2 regions of the Actinosynnema sp. NPDC049800 genome follow, and region 1 is predicted to be linked to the other one. Evidence: riboswitches for the same ligand, from Rfam matches in the RefSeq annotation. Region 1 holds a riboswitch; the other holds the start of a gene.
The links. Region 1 has a riboswitch for cobalamin ahead of AB0I91_RS11740 (CbtB domain-containing protein). Riboswitches for the same ligand answer to the same signal wherever they lie in the genome.

Region 1 (9,625 bases):
ACCACCCCGTCAGCCGTGCGGTGAAGATCCCGACCAGCCCGAACCCGGTCAGCACCAGCCCTCGTTGCCCCGCGCTCAACCCGAACGAGTCACCCAACCGCAGTGCCACCAGGAACGACAGCCCGCCCAGGCAACCCCAGGCCACGAACCCGACCGCGGCCGGCCGCAACGTCCGGGCCCGCCAGGCGCTGCGCAGCCGGGGACGTGCGGCGTCGCGCGGCAGGTCGGCGGGCAACCCGACCACCGCCAACGCGCCCGCCACCACCGCCGCGCCGACGAACGCCCACCGCCACGACGCCTCGGCCGCCAACCCGCCCAGCAACGGCGCGGAGGTCTGCCCGGCGGCCTGCATGGACGCGAACACGCCCAGCGCCCGCCCCAACCGGGCCTTCGGCGTCACCGCCGCGATCGCGGCCAGCAGCAGGGGAGTGGTGAACGCGTTGGCCGCACCCTGCACGGCCCGCCCGCCCATCAACGCGGGGAACGACCACGACACCGCGCACAACGCCGAGGCCAGGACGTAGACGGCGTACGCGATGCGCACGGTCCGTCGTGCGCCCCACCGCTCACCCAACGTGCCGGAGACCAGCATGAGCAGCGCGAACGGCACCAGGTACCCGGTCAGCGTGGCCGCCGCCGCGCCGGCGGAGATGCCGAAGTCCCCGCCGACCTCGGGCAGCACGGACGTCGTCATCGCGCCACCGAAGGGCCCGAGGAACCCACCGGCGTACAACGCCGCGACCCGGACCCGGGACTTGTCCACAGGAGCCGATTTCACCGGCGACATCGTCGGTCCTGCGTGGCAGGGTAAAAGCAGGGGTCCCCTCGGCGAGTACCTCCGCGAAGCCGCGCGGTTCGGCAGGTCCGGGTCGTCGGGTCGGGCGGAGTCACATCCCGGTCGGCCCGCGGCCCGGACCGCGGCCGCGCCGCCGCAGGTACCGCTCGAACTCGGCCGCGATCGCGTCACCGCTCGCCTCGGTGATCTGGAGCTCCGCGTCCCCGCGCTCCTCCAACGCCCGCACGTAGTTGCGCACGTCCTCGTCCTCGTCGGCCATCTCGCTGACCGTGCGCTCCCACTCCTCGGCCTGCTCGGGCAGCGCGCCGAGCGGCACCTCGACGTCCAGCACCTCCTCGACCCGGTGCAGCAGCGCCAGCGTCGCCTTCGGCGAGGGCGGCTGGGACACGTAGTGCGGCACGGCCGCCCAGAACGAGATCGCGGGCACGCCCGCCTGCACGCACAGGTCCTGGAACACGCCGACGATCCCGGTCGGCCCCTCGTACCGCGACCGCTCCAGCCCGTACTTCGCCGCCGCCGCCTCGTCGTACGCCGTCCCCGTCACGGGCACCGGCCGGGTGTGCGGGGTGTCCATCAGCAGCGCACCCAGCGTGACCACGGTGGTCACGCCCAGGTCCTCGATGTGGCCGAGCAGCTCGGCGGCGAACTTCCGCCACCGCATGTTCGGTTCGATCCCGTGCACGAGCACCACGTCGGTGGACGACCCGGGCGGGCGGCAGACCGACAGGCGGGTCGTCGGGAATTCAACCCGTCGGGTGACACCGTCCACCAGTCGGACGGTGGGTCGGGTCACCTGGAAGTCGTAGTAGTCGTCCGGATCGATCTCCGCCAACGGCGTCGCGTCCCACGTGAGTTGCAGGTGTTCGATCGCCGTGCTGGCGGCGTCGCCAGCATCGTTCCACCCCTCGAACGCCGCCACCATGATCGGGTTGGTGAGCGGTTTGCTGGGGTCGAAGGGGGTCTGGGCGGCCTGGTCCGGATCGGTCACGCGGCCAGACTACGACCCCTGCCGCACACCCGACGCCGTAGGCTTGGCGCATGTCGGTTCGTGTCCCGCCGCCTTCCCCGGGCGCGCCCGCCGACCGCGTCCACCTCACGGCGGGCGTCACGGGCCCCGAGCCCCGGCCCGCCGATCCGAACCACGATGATTTCGCAGGTCACGAGGGTGCGACGAGATCGTGGACGTGATCACGTCCGATGTCGCGCGCCAAGCCCGCCGCGGCCACCACGAAGCCGGCGCGGACGTCGTGAAGACCAACACCTTCGGGGCCGATCCCGTCGAGCGGGACGTCACGGAGAAGATCGTCGGATTGTCACGTCGGGGTGCCGAACTCGCACGTGAGGCCGTGCCGGGCACGGCGCCGGGTTCGTCCTCGACCCGGCCTGACCGGGCGCCGACCCTCCCACCCTCGGTCACGCTCCGTGCGTAACAGTCCGGGATACTTGCGTCGAACAGGTGAAGGACACGACCACGCGTGATCAACGAAGGACGTACATGACGGTCGAGGCTGTGCTGTGGGACATGGACGGCACGCTGCTGGACTCCGAGAAGCTGTGGGACATCCCGCTCTACGAGTTCGTCGAGAAGCTGGGCGGCACGCTGTCGCTCGCGACCAGGCAGGCGATGGTCGGGTCGAGCGTGCCCCGGACGATGTCGATGCTGTTCGCGGAGGTGGGCGTCGAGCGGCCGTCCGAGGAGGACGTCGCCGACGGCGCGGCGTGGATCATGCGGCGCACCGAGGAGGTGTTCCGCGCCGGGCTGCCGTGGCGGCCGGGCGCGCGTGAGGCGTTGCGCGCGGTCCGCGACTCGGGCGTGCCGATGGCGCTGGTGACGTCGACCGAGCGGCAGTTGACCGAGGTCGCGCTGGACACCATCGGGCGCGACCTGTTCGACGTCACGGTGTGCGGCGACGAGGTGGACCGCCGCAACAAGCCGCTGCCCGAGCCGTACCTGAAGGCAGCCCGGCTGCTCGGCGTCGACCCGACCCGGTGCGTCGCGATCGAGGACTCGCCGACGGGCGTCGCCTCCGCCGTGGCCGCCGGCTGCACGGTCCTGGTCGTGCCGTGCGACGTGCCGGTCGAGCCGGGCGAGCGCCGCGTGTTCCGGGAGTCCCTGGTGGGGGTGGACCTGGAGGCGCTCGCCCGGCTGCTGGACGGCTGAGACCGACCAGCCTGCTAGACGGCCGACCTGGCCCGTCTCGTGGCCGGGTCGACCAGCAGGCCGAACACGACGCCGAGGCCGAGCCACAGCGTGGCCGTCTCGGCGAGGGAGGCCAGCCGGAACTCCCACAGCACGCTGCCCGGTAGGTCGGACGGCACGGCGTCCGGCGTCGCCGGGAACGCGACCAGCAGCACGACCACCGCCGCCACCACGGCCGAGGCCACGGCGGTGGCCCGGACCGGCGTGCCGAGGCGGCCCAACCGGGAGGCCAGGTAGCTCGCACCGACCGCGACCAGCAGCCCGGCCGCGATCAGCCCCAGGTAGAGCACGGTGCGGTACTCGACCGTGTCCGGGTCGCCCACCGCCGGCGGGTTGGCCGGGTACTTCACCGCGGGCAGCAGCGCCGCCGCCCCGAACGCCGCCGCCGACAGCGCCACCGCCCGGACGAACGGCGCCTTCGACGCGAACCAGCGCCGCGACCCCGCGTAGGCGGTGGCGAACAGCGCGCCGACGGCGACGCCCACCACGACCGCGGCGAGCACACCGCCGACCACCTGCGTGCCGCGGCTGAACAGCTCGCCGTGCCCGTGACCCGCGTCGGGCGCCGCGGGCCGGGCCTGCTCGACGGCCAGCGCCGCCCGGATCGGCGCCTCGACCACCAGCACGCCGACCAGGCCCGCGAGCAGCCCGGCCACCGCGCCCGCGCCGAGACCGCGCAGCAACAGGCCCTTGTAGGTGTTCGTCGACATGGCGCCCGCGCCTAGTGGCACGGGACGCCGAGCGCGTGGCGCCCGTCGTGGAAGAACTCGTGCACGGTCTCGGCGGCGTGGCCGAGCGCGATGCCGTTCTCCTGCAGGACCAGCCAGGTCACGGTCAACGCGACCAGCGCGACGGCGTAGGCCCACTTGGGGACGGGAGTGGAAAGGGGGTGCGCGGGGCTCGTCATGACGGCCTCCTCCATACCTCGTGGAAGGTCAACAACAACTCGTGCCGCAGCCGGTCTCCTGACTCCCGGATCGACGCCGTCCCCGCGTCTTCCCAGCCGCTGAGCGCGGCCAGTGACGTTCTCGGCGGGTTGGCTCCCCGGTCACAGTGGCGAGGACCGCGCCGGATTCACACCGGCTTCCCGTCCACTGCGGCGCTGCGACCGTAGAGGTGGATCGAGGGCCGGCACAACCGACCAGACGAGTTGTCGTCGCTCACCTCCGACGAGCCGGCAACGGGCAGTCACCGCACGTGCCGCCGCCGTCGAGCCGGTAGTACAGGCAGCAGCTGCGCCGCCGGAACGCGATCTCGCCGGGGAACGGGATGAACTCGCCGGTGTCCTTGAGCGGTGGGTCGGCGAACAGCTCGGCGGCCAGCGCGTCGCAGTCGACGCCGCTGCGGCTGATCGTGCGCAGCGCGCCCGCCATGGACGACCCCGCGTTGCCCCACAGCAGGCCGCGGGCCACCGGCGTGACCGCGTGCACCGCCTCGACCACCGGCTCCAGCGACTCGGCGACGCCGACGCCGGTGACGGGGTCCTTGAGCCGGACCTGGAGCCCTTCGGGGGTGTAGCGCCACCACAGGTTGGCCGGGCGGATGTCGGGCACGTCGCCGCCGACCGCGCGTGCGGCGACGACCGGGCTCAGCAGCCGCGCGGTGTAGCCGAGGAAGAACAACGACGCGGCGACCCGCCGTTCCCCGGTGCGGTACCGGGCGGAGATCCGGTCGAGGGCGTCGGGCAGGGCGGGGCCGTGCGACAGGGCCGCGCCGTCGTGCCAGCTGTCGTCGGGCCGGCCGACGTCCAGGGCGAAGAACGGGCTGAGGCCGCGGATCTGCCGCAGGGTGGCCAGGACTCGGGCGAACTCGGACACGTGACCTAGTCTGCCGCCGTGGACGCACTGGGGTTGGGACTGGCCCTCGGCCTGGCCGCGAGCATCAGCCCCGGTCCGCTGTTGGTGCTGGTGGTGACGTCGGCGCTGCGGTCGGGCTGGAGGGCCGGCGCCCTGACCGCCTGCGCGCCGCTGCTGTCGGACGCCGCCGTGGTCGCCGTGACCCTGCTCCTGCTGGACCGCCTGCCGGGGCGGGCGCTGGGCGTGCTCGGCGTCGTCGGCGCGGTGTTCGTCGTGTGGACCGGCGTGCAGACCGTCCGCGACGCCCGCTCGGCCTCACTGACCGCCCAGCCCTCGCCCGACCAACCTCCGCCGGATGCCGCGGCCCTGCGCCGAGCGGTGCTGGTGAACCTGCTCAGCCCGCACCCGTGGATCGCGTGGGCGACCGCGCTCGGCCCGCTCACCATCACCACTTGGCGCACGTCAGCGATCGGGGGCGTGGCGTTGCTGACCGGGTTCTACCTCACCCTGGTCGGCGGCAAGGTCGTGATCGCCCTGCTCGTCGCACGTGGACGCCGCAGGCTCGGCGACACCGGCTACCGTCGCACGCTCGCCGCCACCGGCGTGCTGCTCGTGCTCGCGGGCGTGGCGATGGGAGTCGAGTTCGCGACCCTCTGACGGAGAATTCGGCTGACGCGGCCCCCGGCCGGCGGCTATGCATGTCGCCGTGCCCATGACCGACGAAACGTTCCTCGACCACGTCGCCGACCGGCTCGCGGCCCTGCCCGCCGTGCACGCCGTCACCCTCGGCGGATCGCGTGCCCAAGGCACCGGCACCCCGGACAGCGACTGGGACCTCGCCGTCTACTACCGGGGCGCCTTCGACCCCGCCGACCTGCGCGCGGTCGGGTGGGAGGGGCAGGTCTCGGAGATCGGCGAGTGGGGCGGCGGCGTCTTCAACGGCGGAGCCTGGCTCACCGTGGACGGCCGGCGCGTCGACGTCCACTACCGCGACCTCGACGTGGTCGAGCGCGAACTCGCCGAGGCCGAGCAGGGCCGCTTCCACTGGGAGCCGCTGCTGTTCCACCTCGCCGGCATCCCCAGCTACCTGGTCGTCGGCGAGCTCGCGCGGCACCGGGTGCTGCGCGGCGACCTGCCCCGCCCGACCTACCCGGAGGCGCTGCGCGCGGCGGCGCCCGCGGTCTGGCGCGAGAAGGCGGCCTTGACGCTGGACTACGCCCTCTCCGCGCACGCGCCGAGCGGCCGGCTGGCCGAGGTCGCGGCCACGCTGGTCACCGCCGCGCTCCAGACCGCGCACGCCGTGCTCGCCGCACGCGGTCAGTGGACGACGAACGAGAAGCGGCTGTTGCAGGAGGCCGGACTGCGCGGTGTCGACGAGATCGTCGCGGGACTGCGGCCGGAACCCGAGGCGTTGACCCGGGCGATCACCGAGGCGCGCGAGTTGTTCCTGGCCGCCCCCTGACCTGGCCGCCCCCTGACCTGGCCGCCACCTGACCTGGCCGCCGCCTGACCTACGGCAGGTAGAACGTCATCAGGTCGCCGCGCACCGGCGGGAACAGGGCGTGCATCAGCTCGGCGTTCGGGCCCGGGTACACGTCCGGCTCCCGCGCGGTCAGGCCGCGCAGACCGTGCGGGCCGAACAGCAGCGACGCCAGCAGGTCCGGCGCCACGCCGCCGCCACCCGCCGCGCCCGGCGCCTGCATCCGCCCGCCGGCCACCACGGGACCGACCTCGCCCGCCTTGAACGGCAGCCGCACGTGCGACCCGTAGAACGAGACCACCGCCTCGCCCTCCCGGTCGCCGAGCCCGGCCTCCCGCAACCGCCGCCCGAACACCGGCCGCAGGTGCTCCAGCACCGCCACCGGGTCGCCGATCCGCACGTAGTACGAGGCCGCGTCCGGCTCCGCGGGCCCGAGGAACGGCTCCAGCGCCTCACCCGCCACCGACCCCGGCCGCTCGGTCACCTCCTCGGCACCGGTCAACGCGAGCAGCGCGTGCGCCGCCGCCTCGTCGACGGCCGCCACCTCGCACAGCCGCGCGCCTTCGTCCGGCGGGGTGGTGCGACCCGTGGCGACCGGCACGCCGTCCCGCTCCACCAGCCACTGCGTGCTGCCGTCGCGGGCCACCAACCACCGCCACAGGCCGGGGGAGTGCGGCATCCGCAGGTCGGCCCGCGCCTGCTCGGCGTCCTGGAGCCGGGCCATCGCCGGGATGTCCTCGGCACCCGCTTCGCGCAACGCGTGCCCACCGCCGTCGGGACGGCCCGTCACCGGCCGGGTGGCCGAGATCGGGATCGCGTACGTGTAGCCGAACCGGCGGTAGAAGTACGGGATGCCGAGCATCACGTTCACCAGCTGGCCGCGCGCGGCGGACCGCTCGTGCGCCCACCCCATCAGCGCGCGCACCAGCCCGCGGCCCTCGTAGGCGCGGTCGGTGGCGACCAGCTCGACCTGGCCCGCCGGGATCTCCAGCCCGTCGAGCACCAGCGTCTCGTCCAGCAGGGTCGCGGTGGACACGACCTTGTCGCCGTCCACGACGACCGCGCACGCCTCCCAGCCCGCGTCCGGGTCCTGGACCACCAGGCGGTGGTCGACGGCGTCGGCCGGTTCGCCGCGGTCGACGAGCAGCGCGCCGATCTGCTCGAGGTCTTCGGGGCGCGCGGTCCGCAGCACCAGCCCATCGGTCATCGGTGCAGTGTGTGGGGTGTGTCGGAAATCGCGCCATCGGTTTTTCGGTGGCGGTCGCGCCCCGGCCGACGCAGAATCCGCGCCATGCCGTGGCTGCCCGCTGACTTCGCCCACCCGACGCACGTCCCGCTCGACGCCGAACACCACTTGCGGCCCATCCGCGAGTCCGATGTGGACGTCGACTACCCCGCCGTGATGGGCTCCCAGGAGCGGTTGTGGTCGCGGTACGGCGAGAAGTGGGGCTGGCCGCCCGCCGACATGACCTACGAGCACGACCGCGTCGACCTCGCCCGGCACGAACGGGAGCAGGACGCGCACGAGTCGTTCAACTACGCCCTCTTCAACGCCGACGAGACCGAGCTGTACGGCTGCGTCTACATCGACCCGGTCGAGGACCCCGGGCGCAGCGCCGACGCGCGGATCTCGTGGTGGGTGGTGGACGACCGCGTGGGCACCGACCTGGAGCGCGCGCTGGACGCGTTCGTGCCGAAGTGGATCGCGCAGGTGTGGCCCTTCACCGACCCGCACTACGGGATCTAGCGCCCGCGCCCGCCGGACCGGGGTCCTGGGTGCCTGCGACCGTTCGGGGGATGGGAGGATCAGACCCCGTGAAGACCTTCGACGAGCTGTTCGCCGAGCTGAGCGAACGCGCACGCACCCGCCCTGAGGGCTCCGCCACCGCCGCGGCTCTGGAGGCCGGGGTGCATGCGCAGGGCAAGAAGGTGCTGGAGGAGGCCGGCGAGGTCTGGATCGCCGCGGAGCACGAGTCCGACGAGCGCCTGGCCGAAGAGGTCTCCCAGCTGCTGTACCGGGTGCAGGTGCTGATGCTCGGGCGCGGTCTCACCCTCGAAGACGTCTACAAGCACCTGTGATCCTGGAAGTCGCCGCCCTCGACGTCCGCCCCGGTCTGGAGGCGGACTTCGAGCAGGCGTTCGACCAGGCTCGCGAGGTCATCGCGCAGTCGCCCGGGTTCGTCTCGGTCGACCTGCGGCGGTCGGTCGAGCACCCGTCCCGGTACCTGCTGCTCGTGCGGTGGGAACGGCTCGAGGACCACACGGTCGGCTTCCGGCAGGGGCCGCTGTACCCGCGGTGGAAGGCGCTGCTGCACCACTTCTACGACCCGTTCCCGACCGTCGAGCACTACCGCGCCCTCTGACGGCGCAGCAGTTCCACCACCTGGTCGTCGGTGGTCTGGTCGAAGTGACCGTAGAACCGGCCGACCGCCCGGAAATCCGTCCGCGGGTGCGGGCAGACCACCAGGTCGGCGTCCGCGCGCAGGGCGCGCACCGAGTCCGCCGCGCCCACCGGCACCGCGAGCACCAGGCGTCGCGGGTCCTGCCCGCGGGCTTCGCGCAGCGCGGCACGGGCCGTGACGCCGGTGGCCAGGCCGTCGTCCACGACCAGCACGTCCCGGCCTTCGAGCCGCACCGGGCCGTCCCGGTACAGCTCCAGCCGCCGCCGGGCCTCCCGTTGTTCGGCCTCGCACGTCTCGGCCAGGTCCTCGCGGGTGAGGCCGAGCATGCGCAGCGCGTCCTCGTCGAAGATCGGCTCGCCGTTCGCGGTGACCGCCCCGATGCCGTACTCGGGGTGGCCGGGCGCGCCGATCTTGCGGGCGACGGCCACGTCCAGCTCACCGCCCAGCGCGGAGGCGACCTCGAACGCCACCGGCACGCCGCCGCGGGCCAGGCCGAGCACCAGGGGATCGGTCCACGACTCGCCGGCCAGCGCCCGGGCGAGCACCCGTCCGGCGTCGAAGCGGTCCGCGAACCTCATGACCCCATGGTGCGCGCGCCGCGTGCCGGTTGCGACCGTGGGCCTAGCGCTCCCGCACGAACAGCGACTGCGCGCCGTGCCCCACGGGGCCGTGCTCGTCGTGCAGGACGCTGCTCGCCACGCCGACGCCCGACGGTCCGATCACCGTGCGCGCGTCCAGGGCGAACCACTCGCCGACCGGCTCGCGGTGCAGGTGCACGGTCAGGTCGGTGTTGATCGCGTACCACGTGCGGATGTCCAGCCGGCTGGACACGCCGCTCGCCGAGTCGGCCACGGTGAACAGGCGTTGCGCCGCGGTCGGCTCCTCGCCGGCCACCACGCGCACCTGCGGCCGCGCCCACACCACCGCGTCACCGGGCGCGAAGATGCCGCC
Region 2 (9,625 bases), on a different contig from region 1:
GGCGCCGCTGGTGGAGACGGTGGCCGAGGCCGTCGACTGGCTCACCCGGGGTAGCGGCGCGGCGTGAACACCGTGCCGCGCGCGCTGACCCGCGTCTGCGAGGACCCGACCAGCAACAGGCACCGCATGTCCACGGTGGACGCGTCCAGGTCCGCCAACCGCACCACCCGCACGGACTCCTCCGGCCCGCCGACGTCGCGCCCGACGACCACCGGCGTGTCGGGGGAGCGGTGCCGCAGCAGCGCGTCCCGCGCCTTGTCCACCTGCCACGTGCGGCTGCGCGAGGCCGGGTTGTAGATCGCCAGCACGAGGTCGGCCCTCGCCGCCGCCTCCAGCCGCTCCTCGATCACGTCCCACGGCTTGAGCCGGTCGGACAACGACACCACGCAGTAGTCGTGCCCCAGCGGCGCGCCGACCCGGCTCGCCACCGCGTGCGCCGCGGTCAACCCCGGCAGCACCGTCACCGGCACGTCCGCGAACTGCTCCTCGGTCGCCACCTCCAGCACCGCGCTGGCCATCGCGAACACGCCCGGGTCGCCCGACGACACCACCGCGACCCGCCGCCCGCGCTTGGCCAGGTCCAGCGCGAACGCCGCCCGCTCGGCCTCCACCTTGTTGTCCGACGCGTGCCGCCGCTGCCGCGGGTTCACCGGCACCCGGTTCAGGTAGGTCACGTAGCCGACCAGGTCGTCGGCCTCCGCCAGCGCCCGCCGCGCCTCCGGCGTCAACCACTCCGGCCCGGCCGGGCCGAGCCCGACCACCACCACCCGGCCCTCGGGCGCCGGCCGCGCCGCGGGCTTGCTCGGCAGCAACGCCAACGAGAAGTACGGCACGCCCTCGGCGTCCACTTCGGACAGCGGCGCGGTCCGCTGCGCGCCGGTCGTCGCCCGCTCCACGTACCAGGCCTCGTCCAACCGCCCCGCGCGCGCCAACGCCTCCCGCACCTGCGGGAACGTCCGCCCCAGCTTCATGATCGCGACCGGGTCGCCGCCGGCCAGGTGCTCCACCAGCGCGTCCGCCGACAACGTCCCCGGCAGCACGGTCAGCACCTCGTCCCGCTCCACGAGCGGGCGGCCGATCACCGCCGCGCCCGCGCTCACCGACGTCACGCCGGGCACGACCTCGGCCTCGTACCGGTGCGCCAGCCGCTTGTGCAGGTGCATGTAGGAGCCGTAGAAGAACGGGTCGCCGGCCGCCAGCACCACCACCGTGCGCCCGGCGTCCAGGTGCGCGGCCAACCGCGCCGCGCACTCCTCGTAGAACGCGTCGATCTCGCCCTGGTAGTCGTCGGAGTCCTCGGTCGTGACGGGGTAGACCAGCTGCTCCTCGACCTGCCCCTCCCGCAGGTACGGCGCGGCGATCCGGCGCGCGACGCTGCGCCCGTGCCGCGCGCTGTGGAAGACGACCACGTCCGCCTCGCCGATCAGCCGCGCCGCCTTGACGGTCACCAGCTCCGGGTCGCCCGGACCCACCCCGACCCCGTACAGCTTGCCCGTCATTCTTCCTCGCTCGCGATCGCGTTGAGCGCCGCCGCGGTCATGGCGCTGCCGCCACGCCGACCGCGCACGACCAGGTGCTCCAACCCCAGGTCGTTGTCCGCCAACGCGTCCTTCGACTCGGCCGCGCCGATGAACCCCACCGGCACCCCCAGCACGGCGGCGGGCCGGGGCGCGCCCGCCGCGATCATGTCCAGCAGGTGGAACAACGCGGTCGGCGCGTTGCCGATGGCGACCACCGCGCCGTCCAGCCGGTCGCGCCACAGCTCCAACGCCGCCGCGCTGCGCGTGGTGCCCAGCTCCGCCGCCAGGTCCGGCACGCGCGGGTCGCCCAACGTGCACACGACCTCGTTGTCCGCGGGCAGCCGACGCCGCGTCACGCCCGCCGCGACCATCTGCGCGTCGCAGAGGATCGGCGCACCGGCCACCAGCGCCGCCCGCGCGTCGCGCACCACGTGGGGCGAGAAGTCGACGTCCGCGACCAGGTCGACCATCCCGCAAGCGTGGATCATGCGCACCACCACCCGGGACACGTCCGACGGGAAGCGCGCCAGGTCTGCCTCGGCGCGGATGGTGGCGAAGGAGCGGCGGTAGATCTCCGCGCCGTCCTTGACGTAGCTGGTCAATTGATCTCCTCGTACCCGTCGCCGGTCGCGACGAACTCCACCACGTCGCCGGCCGGCCTGCCGCACCGGCGTGCGCAGCCCGACCAGTGCACCCGGCCCGGCGTGGACCGGGTGTCGAGCCAGCGGGTCGCGTCGGCGCGCACGTCGGCCAGCGACTTGGCGCAGCCCGGCCGCCCGGTGCACGCGCTGACGCCGTGCCACGGGGAGTCCGGCGAGGTGAACAGGCCGCCGGTGTCGCTCCCGGCCGGCAGCACCACGCTGCGCCACGGCGTGAGCCGGACCGGCACGCCGGCCAGCAGCCGTGCGTCCCAGCGCCCGAACGGCACGCCCGCCACGACCGCGGAACCGTGCGGCCCCGGTGCGACGGGCGTCACATCCGGCTCGATCCGGACGTCACCCGGAACGCCCAACGCCGCCGTGATCTTCCGCACACCGCCGTCCACTTCGGACAGCCGCCACGCGTCGCCGCGGAGCTCGCCGAACAGCCGCGCGGCGGTCACCACGGCCGCGACCGGATCGGCCACGCGCAGCCCTGAATCGTGGCCTGCCAGGAACAACGCGTCGCCGACCAGCCCGACGTCACCTCCCAGGCCGCTGACCGCGCCACCCACCGTGACCAGGAAACGCCCTGGCAGGGACGCCAGCTCCGGCACGGCCAGCAACGCCGCGTCGATCTCGTCGACCAGCGCCTGGTTGTCGTCCAACGGCGCGGCGACGATGTTCCGCATCCGCTCGTGGCTCATCGAGGGCAGCAGGCCGACGTCGCGCAACCGCGCGCCCAGCTCGTGCTCCGCCCCCGGCGCCAAGCCCCTGATCTGCAGGTTCGCCCGCGAGGTCAACTCCAGGACGCCGTCGCCCAGCTCGATCGCGGCGGACCGGAGCACGTCGACCTGCCCGGCGTCCAACGTCCCGCCGGGCACCCGCACGCGCGCCAGCCCGCCGTCGGCGGCCCGGTGCACGTCGACCGCGCCGGGGCAGGCGTCCGGGTGAGTTCGATCCGTGGGCATGGACTGGATGCTAACTGCCGTTAGGGTGACCTCCGAACGGCGAAGCAGCAGGAGGAAGCCGGTGTGAATCCGGCGCGGTCCCGCCACTGTGACCGGGGGAGGCCCCGGAAGTCAGGAACTCCGCTCGCCGTACCCACGACCGGGGCGAGGACCCCCGAGGGATGGAGCCCGCACGTGATCCTGCTGTTGTCGACCTCCGACACGGACCTGCTGTCCGCCCGCGCGAGTGGCGCCGACTACCGCCTGGCCAACCCCGCCCGCACCGCCGTCGACGACCTGCCGGCCCTGGTGGAGGGCGTCGACCTGGTGGTCGTGCGCATCCTCGGCGGGCGCCGGATGTGGGAGGAGGGGCTCGACCGGCTGCTCGCCTCGGGCCTGCCGGTCGTCGTGCTGGGCGGTGAGCAGAACCCCGACGCGCCGCTGATGGAGCTGTCGACCGTGCCCGGCGGGGTCTGCGCCGAGGCGCACGCCTACCTGGCGCACGGCGGCGCGGCGAACCTCGCCCAGCTGCACCACTTCCTGTCCGACACGGTGCTGCTCACCGGCCACGGCTTCGCGCCGCCCGCACCGACGCCCACCTGGGGCGTGCTCGAACGGCAGGACGCGGGCGAGGGCCCGACCATCGCCGTCCTGTACTACCGCGCCCACCACGTGGCCGGGAACACGGCGTTCGTGCACGCGCTGTGCGACGCGATCGTGGCCAAGGGCGGCCGTCCGCTGCCGGTCTTCTGCGCCTCGCTGCGCACCGCCGAGCCGGAGCTGCTGGCCGTGCTCGGCCAGGCCGACGCCCTGGTGGTGACCGTGCTCGCGGCCGGCGGCACCAAGCCCGCCTCCGCGTCCGCCGGCGGTGATGACGAGGCGTGGGACGTGGGCGCGCTGGCCGCCCTCGACGTGCCGGTGCTGCAGGCCCTGTGCCTGACCACGAGCCGGGCCGCGTGGGACGGCAACGACGACGGGCTGTCCCCTTTGGACACCGCCACCCAGGTCGCGATCCCGGAGTTCGACGGCCGGATCATCACGGTGCCGTTCTCGTTCAAGGAGGTCGACGAGGACGGCCTCACGGTCTACGTCGCCGACGACGAGCGCGCGGCGCGGGTCGCGGGCATCGCCGTGCGCCACGGCCGGCTGCGCCACGTGCAGCCGGCCGAACGGCGCATCGCGGTGATGCTGTCGGCCTACCCGACCAAGCACTCCCGCATCGGCAACGCGGTCGGCCTGGACACGCCGGCCAGCGTCGTGCGGCTGCTCACCGCCATGGCGGAGCACGGCTACGACATCGGCGACGAGCTGCCGGGCGTGGCCGACCTCGACGGCGACGCGCTGATCCACGCCCTCATCGCGGCCGGCGGCCAGGACGCCGACTGGCTCACCGAGGAGCAGCTCCAGGGCAACCCCGTGCGGCTGCCGGCGGCCCGCTACCGGCAGTGGTACGCCACCCTGCCCGAGGACACCCGCGAGGAGATGGAGCGGCACTGGGGCGAGGCGCCCGGCGAGCTGTTCGTGGACCGGTCGCGGGACCCCGACGGCGAGATCGTGCTGGCCGCCCTGCGCTCCGGCAACGTCGTGGTCATGGTCCAGCCGCCGCGCGGCTTCGGCGAGAACCCCATCGCCATCTACCACGACCCGGACCTGCCGCCGAGCCACCACTACCTGGCCGCCTACCGCTGGCTGGAGGACGAGTTCGGCGCCGACGCCGTGGTGCACGTGGGCAAGCACGGCAACCTGGAGTGGCTGCCCGGCAAGACCGTCGGCCTGTCGGCGGGCTGCGGGCCCGACGCGGCGCTGGGCGACCTGCCGCTGATCTACCCGTTCCTGGTCAACGACCCGGGCGAGGGCACCCAGGCGAAGCGCCGGGCGCACGCCACCCTGGTCGACCACCTCGTGCCGCCGATGGCCAGGGCCGACAGCTACGGCGACATCGCCCGGCTGGAGCAGCTGCTGGACGAGCACGGCACCATCGCCGCCATGGACCCGGCCAAGCTGCCGGCGATCCGGGCCCAGATCTGGACCCTCATCCAGGCCGCCAAGCTCGACCACGACCTCGGCCTGGCCGACCGGCCGGAGGACGACGGGTTCGACGAGCTGATCCTGCACGTCGACGGCTGGCTGTGCGAGATCAAGGACGTCCAGATCCGCGACGGCCTGCACGTGCTGGGCCAGGCGCCCACCGGCGGGACCAGGGTGAACCTGGTGCTGTCGATCCTGCAGGCCAAGCAGATGTGGGCGGGCCGGGTCGCCGCCCTGCCCGGCCTGCGCGAGGCGCTGGGCCTGAGCGAGTCCGGCGACGACCGGACCGCCACCGACCGGGTCGAGGAACAGGCCCGCGCGCTCGTCCAGGCGATGGAAGACGCCAATTGGGACGTGAACGCGGCCCGGACGCTCACCGACGACGAGGACGTGGCGCGGATCCTGGAGTTCGCCGCGCTGGAGGTCGTGCCCCGGCTGGCCCGCACCACCGACGAGCTGGCGAACGTGCTGCACGCCCTGGACGGCGGGTACGTGCCGGCCGGTCCGAGCGGCTCGCCGCTGCGCGGCCTGGTGAACGTGCTGCCGACCGGCCGCAACTTCTACTCGGTCGACCCCAAGGCGGTGCCGTCCCGGCTGGCCTGGGAGACCGGCCAGGCCATGGCCGACTCGCTGCTGGAGCGCTACCGCGCCGACACGGGGGAGTGGCCGCCGTCGGTCGGCCTGTCGGTCTGGGGCACGAGCGCGATGCGCACCGCGGGTGACGACATCGCCGAGGTGCTGGCCCTGCTGGGCGTGCGGCCCGAATGGGACGAGCAGTCCCGCCGGGTGACCGGACTGGAAGTGATCCCGCTCGCCGAGCTGAACCGGCCGCGAATCGACGTCACGGTCCGGATCAGCGGTTTCTTCCGCGACGCGTTCCCCCACGTCGTGGCACTGATCGACGACGCGGTGCGACTGGTCGCGAACTTGGACGAGTCGGCCTCGGACAACTACGTCCGGGCGCACGCCCAAGCCGATCTCGCGCAGCACAACGACCCGCGCCGGGCGACAATGCGGATCTTCGGCAGCAAACCCGGTGCGTACGGCGCCGGCCTCCTCCCGCTGATCGACAGCCGCAACTGGCGCGACGACGCCGACTTGGCCGAGGTGTACGCGGTGTGGGGCGGCTACGCCTACGGCCGCGAACTCGACGGCGTCGAAGCCCGGCCGGCGATGGAGAGCGCCTACAAGCGCATCGCGGTGGCGGCGAAGAACATCGACACGCGTGAACACGACATCGCCGATTCCGACGACTACTTCCAATATCACGGCGGAATGATCGCGACCGTGCGCGCGCTCACCGGAAAAGCGCCCGCCGCTTATGTCGGCGACAGCACGCGGCCCGATGCCGTGCGCACCAGAACGCTGAACGAGGAGACGAACCGGATCTTCCGCGCCCGCGTGGTGAACCCGAGGTGGTTGGCCGCGATGCGCGAGCACGGGTACAAGGGCGCGTTCGAACTCGCGGCCACCGTCGACTACCTGTTCGGCTACGACGCCACCACCGGCGTGGTCGCGGACTGGATGTACGAGCAGCTCGTGGCGAGCTACGTGCTGGACCCGGTGAACCGGGAGTTCCTGGCCCGGTCCAACCCGTGGGCGCTGCACGGCATGTCCGAACGGCTCCTGGAGGCGGCCGAGCGGGGTATGTGGGAGCACCCGGAGCCCGCGACGCTGGAAGCGCTGCGAAAGGCGTACCTGGAAACCGAGGGCGACCTGGAGGACGGCGGCTGAGCCTTCGGGCCGCCCGCCCGCGGTCCACGACGCCGTCTATAACGTCGCGGAAACGCGTCGATCATGAGGGGTACCCCTATATCCCCGGGCGCCGCGCGCGTGACGAAACACTTCGGTGAATCACTGGCCCGGAACGGACGTCCCGCCGCGCGCCGCGGGACGTCCGGCGGTGACTCGGCCGGCCGGTGACGCCACCCGGTCGGCCGACTCGCGCTACCCGTCCGGACGACTCGGCGCGCCACTCCCCGCGACTCGCCGTGGGGCGGTGCCGGACACGCGCGCACTTCCGGTGCAGACTGGTGGCGGGTGAGCGGGTTCGCGACTCGGGAATCTTTTCGGGCCGTTCGGCGCGGAGATGGACCGAGCGTGTCCGACCGGTCTACGAACAGTGCCTGAACGGACCACTGGGCCAGCGGCTAGCAGAATCGGTCCAGCAAGGCAAATGACGCAACGTCGGTAACAGCGCGGACACGGGAGCTTGACACAACTCCGTGGCGCGAACCACACTCCCCCAAAACCTGGGAGCGCTCCCAGAACGTTCACCGCCGATCAACTGAGGAGTTCTCGTGCGCTACCGTCGAGCAGGCTTGGCCAAAGTCCTGGCCTGCACCGCAGTGCTTGCCGCTGTCGCCACGGCCTGTGGCTCGGGAGGTTCCGGAGGGGCATCCGACGGCAAGGTCGAGCTGACCATCGCGACCTTCAACGAGTTCGGGTACGAGGAGCTCCTCAAGGAGTACGAAGCCGCGAACCCGAACGTCAAGGTCACGCAGCGCAAGACCGGCCAGGCCGCGCCGCACCACCAGAACCTGTTCACCAAGCTGGGCGCGGGTTCCGGCCTCGCCGACGTCGAGGCCGTCGAAGAGGGCTTCCTGAGCCAGGTCATGTCCAAGTCGGGCCAGTTCGAGAACCTCAAGGAGATCGGTCCGAAGGACGTCCGCGACGACCGCTGGCTGCAGTGGAAGGTCGACGCCGTCACGACCAAGGACAACAAGCTCATCGGCTACGGCACCGACATCGGCCCGCTGGCCATGTGCTACCGCAAGGACATGCTGGAGGCCGCCGGCCTGCCGGCCGACCCCGAGGGCGTCAAGGCCCTGTTCGCCACCTGGGACTCGTACTTCGAGGCCGGTGACAAGTACGTCAAGGCGACCGGCAAGCCGTGGTTCGACTCGGCCGCGCAGATCTTCAACCCGATGCACAACCAGGCCGAGACCGGCTACTTCGACCGCGACGACAAGCTCGTGATCGAGACCAACGACGACAAGAAGATCTGGGACCAGGTCACCGGCGCGGTCGCGCGCGGCCAGTCGGCCAAGCTCTCCGCGTGGAGCCCGGAGTGGCAGACCGGCTTCAAGGAGTCGGCGTTCGCCACCAAGACCTGCCCGTCCTGGATGCTGGGTGTCATCGAGGGCAACGCCGGTCCCGACCACAAGGGCAAGTGGGCCGTCACCGCGGCGTTCCCCGGCGGCGGCGGCAACTGGGGCGGCTCGTACCTGACCGTCCCGAAGCAGGGCAAGAACAAGGCCGAGGCCGCCAAGCTGGCCGCGTGGCTGACCGCGCCCGAGCAGCAGATCAAGGCGTTCAAGGCCAAGGGCACCTTCCCGAGCCAGACCGAGGGCCTGATCTCCCCCGAGCTGCTCAACCAGACCAGCGAGTACTTCGGTGGCGAGAAGGTCGGCATGCTGTTCGCCGAGCAGGCCAACAAGGTCGCGGCGGCCCAGTACAAGGGCCCGCAGGACGGTGAGATCCAGGACAACGTGGTCTCCCCGGCGCTGACCTCGGTCGAGCAGGGCACGTCGCCCGACGAGGCGTGGGCGAAGGTCGTCGAGGGAGCCAAGAAGGCTGCCAAGTAATGACGACCGAGCTTTCGGTCGCGCGCGGGCGGGGCGCCGAGCCCCGCCCGCCGCGGCGCGACGACAACGATGACATCGGCACGGGCAAGCTGAGCTGGCGCTACCGGTTGAACCGGCTGGACGTGAAGTTCTCGCCCTACCTGTACATCGCCCCGTTCTTCGTCCTGTTCGCGGTCGTGGGCCTGTTCCCGCTGCTCTACACGGCCTACATCTCCCTGTTCGAGTGGGAGCTCGGCGCGGACGAGCAGCCGTTCATCGGCGTCGAGAACTACACCAACCTGTTGGCCGACTCGCAGTTCTGGAACGCGATGGTCAACACGTTCAGCATCTTCGCGATCTCGACGATCCCGCAGGTCATCATCGCGGTGCTGCTGGCCGCGCTGCTCAACACCGCCCTGCGCGGGCGCACCGGCTGGCGCATGGGCGTGCTGCTGCCCTACGTGGCCAGCCTCGTCGCCCTGACCATCATCTTCGGCGACCTGTTCGGCGTGCAGTACGGCAGCGTCAACAACATCATCGAGCTGTTCGGCTTCGACCGGATCGACTGGCAGGCCGACCGCTGGTGGAGCCACGTGGCCATCGCCACCATGGTCAACTGGCGCTGGACCGGCTACAACGCCCTGATCGTGCTGGCCGCCATGCAGGCCATCCCGCGCGACGTCTACGAGGCGGCCTGGGTCGACGGCGCGAGCAAGGTGCGCCAGTTCGTCAGCATCACGCTGCCGATGCTGCGCCCCACCCTGATCTTCGTGATCGTCACGTCGACCATCGGCGGTCTGCAGATCTTCACCGAGCCGTTGCTGTTCTCGCCCTCGGCGGGCGCCAACGGCGGCGCGACCCACCAGTACCAGACGGTCGTGCTCTACATGTACCAAGCCGGCTTCCAGAGCCAGGACCTCGGC

Region 2: another riboswitch for cobalamin. It lies ahead of cobN (cobaltochelatase subunit CobN); the one in region 1 lies ahead of AB0I91_RS11740 (CbtB domain-containing protein).

The regions. Positions count from the first base shown of each region.
Region 1 covers NZ_JBFAMT010000007.1:139,083-148,707, reverse strand. The annotation lists gene AB0I91_RS11765 (MFS transporter) at 1-778, opposite strand, end outside; gene AB0I91_RS11760 (PAC2 family protein) at 888-1,784, opposite strand; gene AB0I91_RS11755 (homocysteine S-methyltransferase family protein) at 1,975-2,226, shown strand; gene AB0I91_RS11750 (HAD family hydrolase) at 2,292-2,957, shown strand; gene AB0I91_RS11745 (CbtA family protein) at 2,972-3,706, opposite strand; gene AB0I91_RS11740 (CbtB domain-containing protein) at 3,718-3,903, opposite strand; cobalamin riboswitch at 3,935-4,118, opposite strand; gene AB0I91_RS11735 ((2Fe-2S)-binding protein) at 4,157-4,813, opposite strand; gene AB0I91_RS11730 (LysE family translocator) at 4,832-5,449, shown strand; gene AB0I91_RS11725 (nucleotidyltransferase domain-containing protein) at 5,505-6,254, shown strand; gene AB0I91_RS11720 (GNAT family N-acetyltransferase) at 6,304-7,479, opposite strand; gene AB0I91_RS11715 (N-acetyltransferase) at 7,564-8,019, shown strand; gene AB0I91_RS11710 (phosphoribosyl-ATP diphosphatase) at 8,088-8,351, shown strand; gene AB0I91_RS11705 (antibiotic biosynthesis monooxygenase family protein) at 8,348-8,635, shown strand; gene AB0I91_RS11700 (phosphoribosyltransferase) at 8,620-9,252, opposite strand; gene AB0I91_RS11695 (thioesterase family protein) at 9,296-9,625, opposite strand, start outside.
Region 2 covers NZ_JBFAMT010000001.1:31,706-41,330, reverse strand. The annotation lists gene AB0I91_RS00195 (cobalt-precorrin-6A reductase) at 1-67, shown strand, start outside; gene AB0I91_RS00190 (precorrin-2 C(20)-methyltransferase) at 42-1,499, opposite strand; gene AB0I91_RS00185 (precorrin-8X methylmutase) at 1,496-2,122, opposite strand; gene AB0I91_RS00180 (ferredoxin-like domain-containing protein) at 2,119-3,129, opposite strand; cobalamin riboswitch at 3,141-3,270, shown strand; gene cobN (cobaltochelatase subunit CobN) at 3,304-6,870, shown strand; gene AB0I91_RS00170 (ABC transporter substrate-binding protein) at 7,437-8,723, shown strand; gene AB0I91_RS00165 (carbohydrate ABC transporter permease) at 8,723-9,625, shown strand, end outside.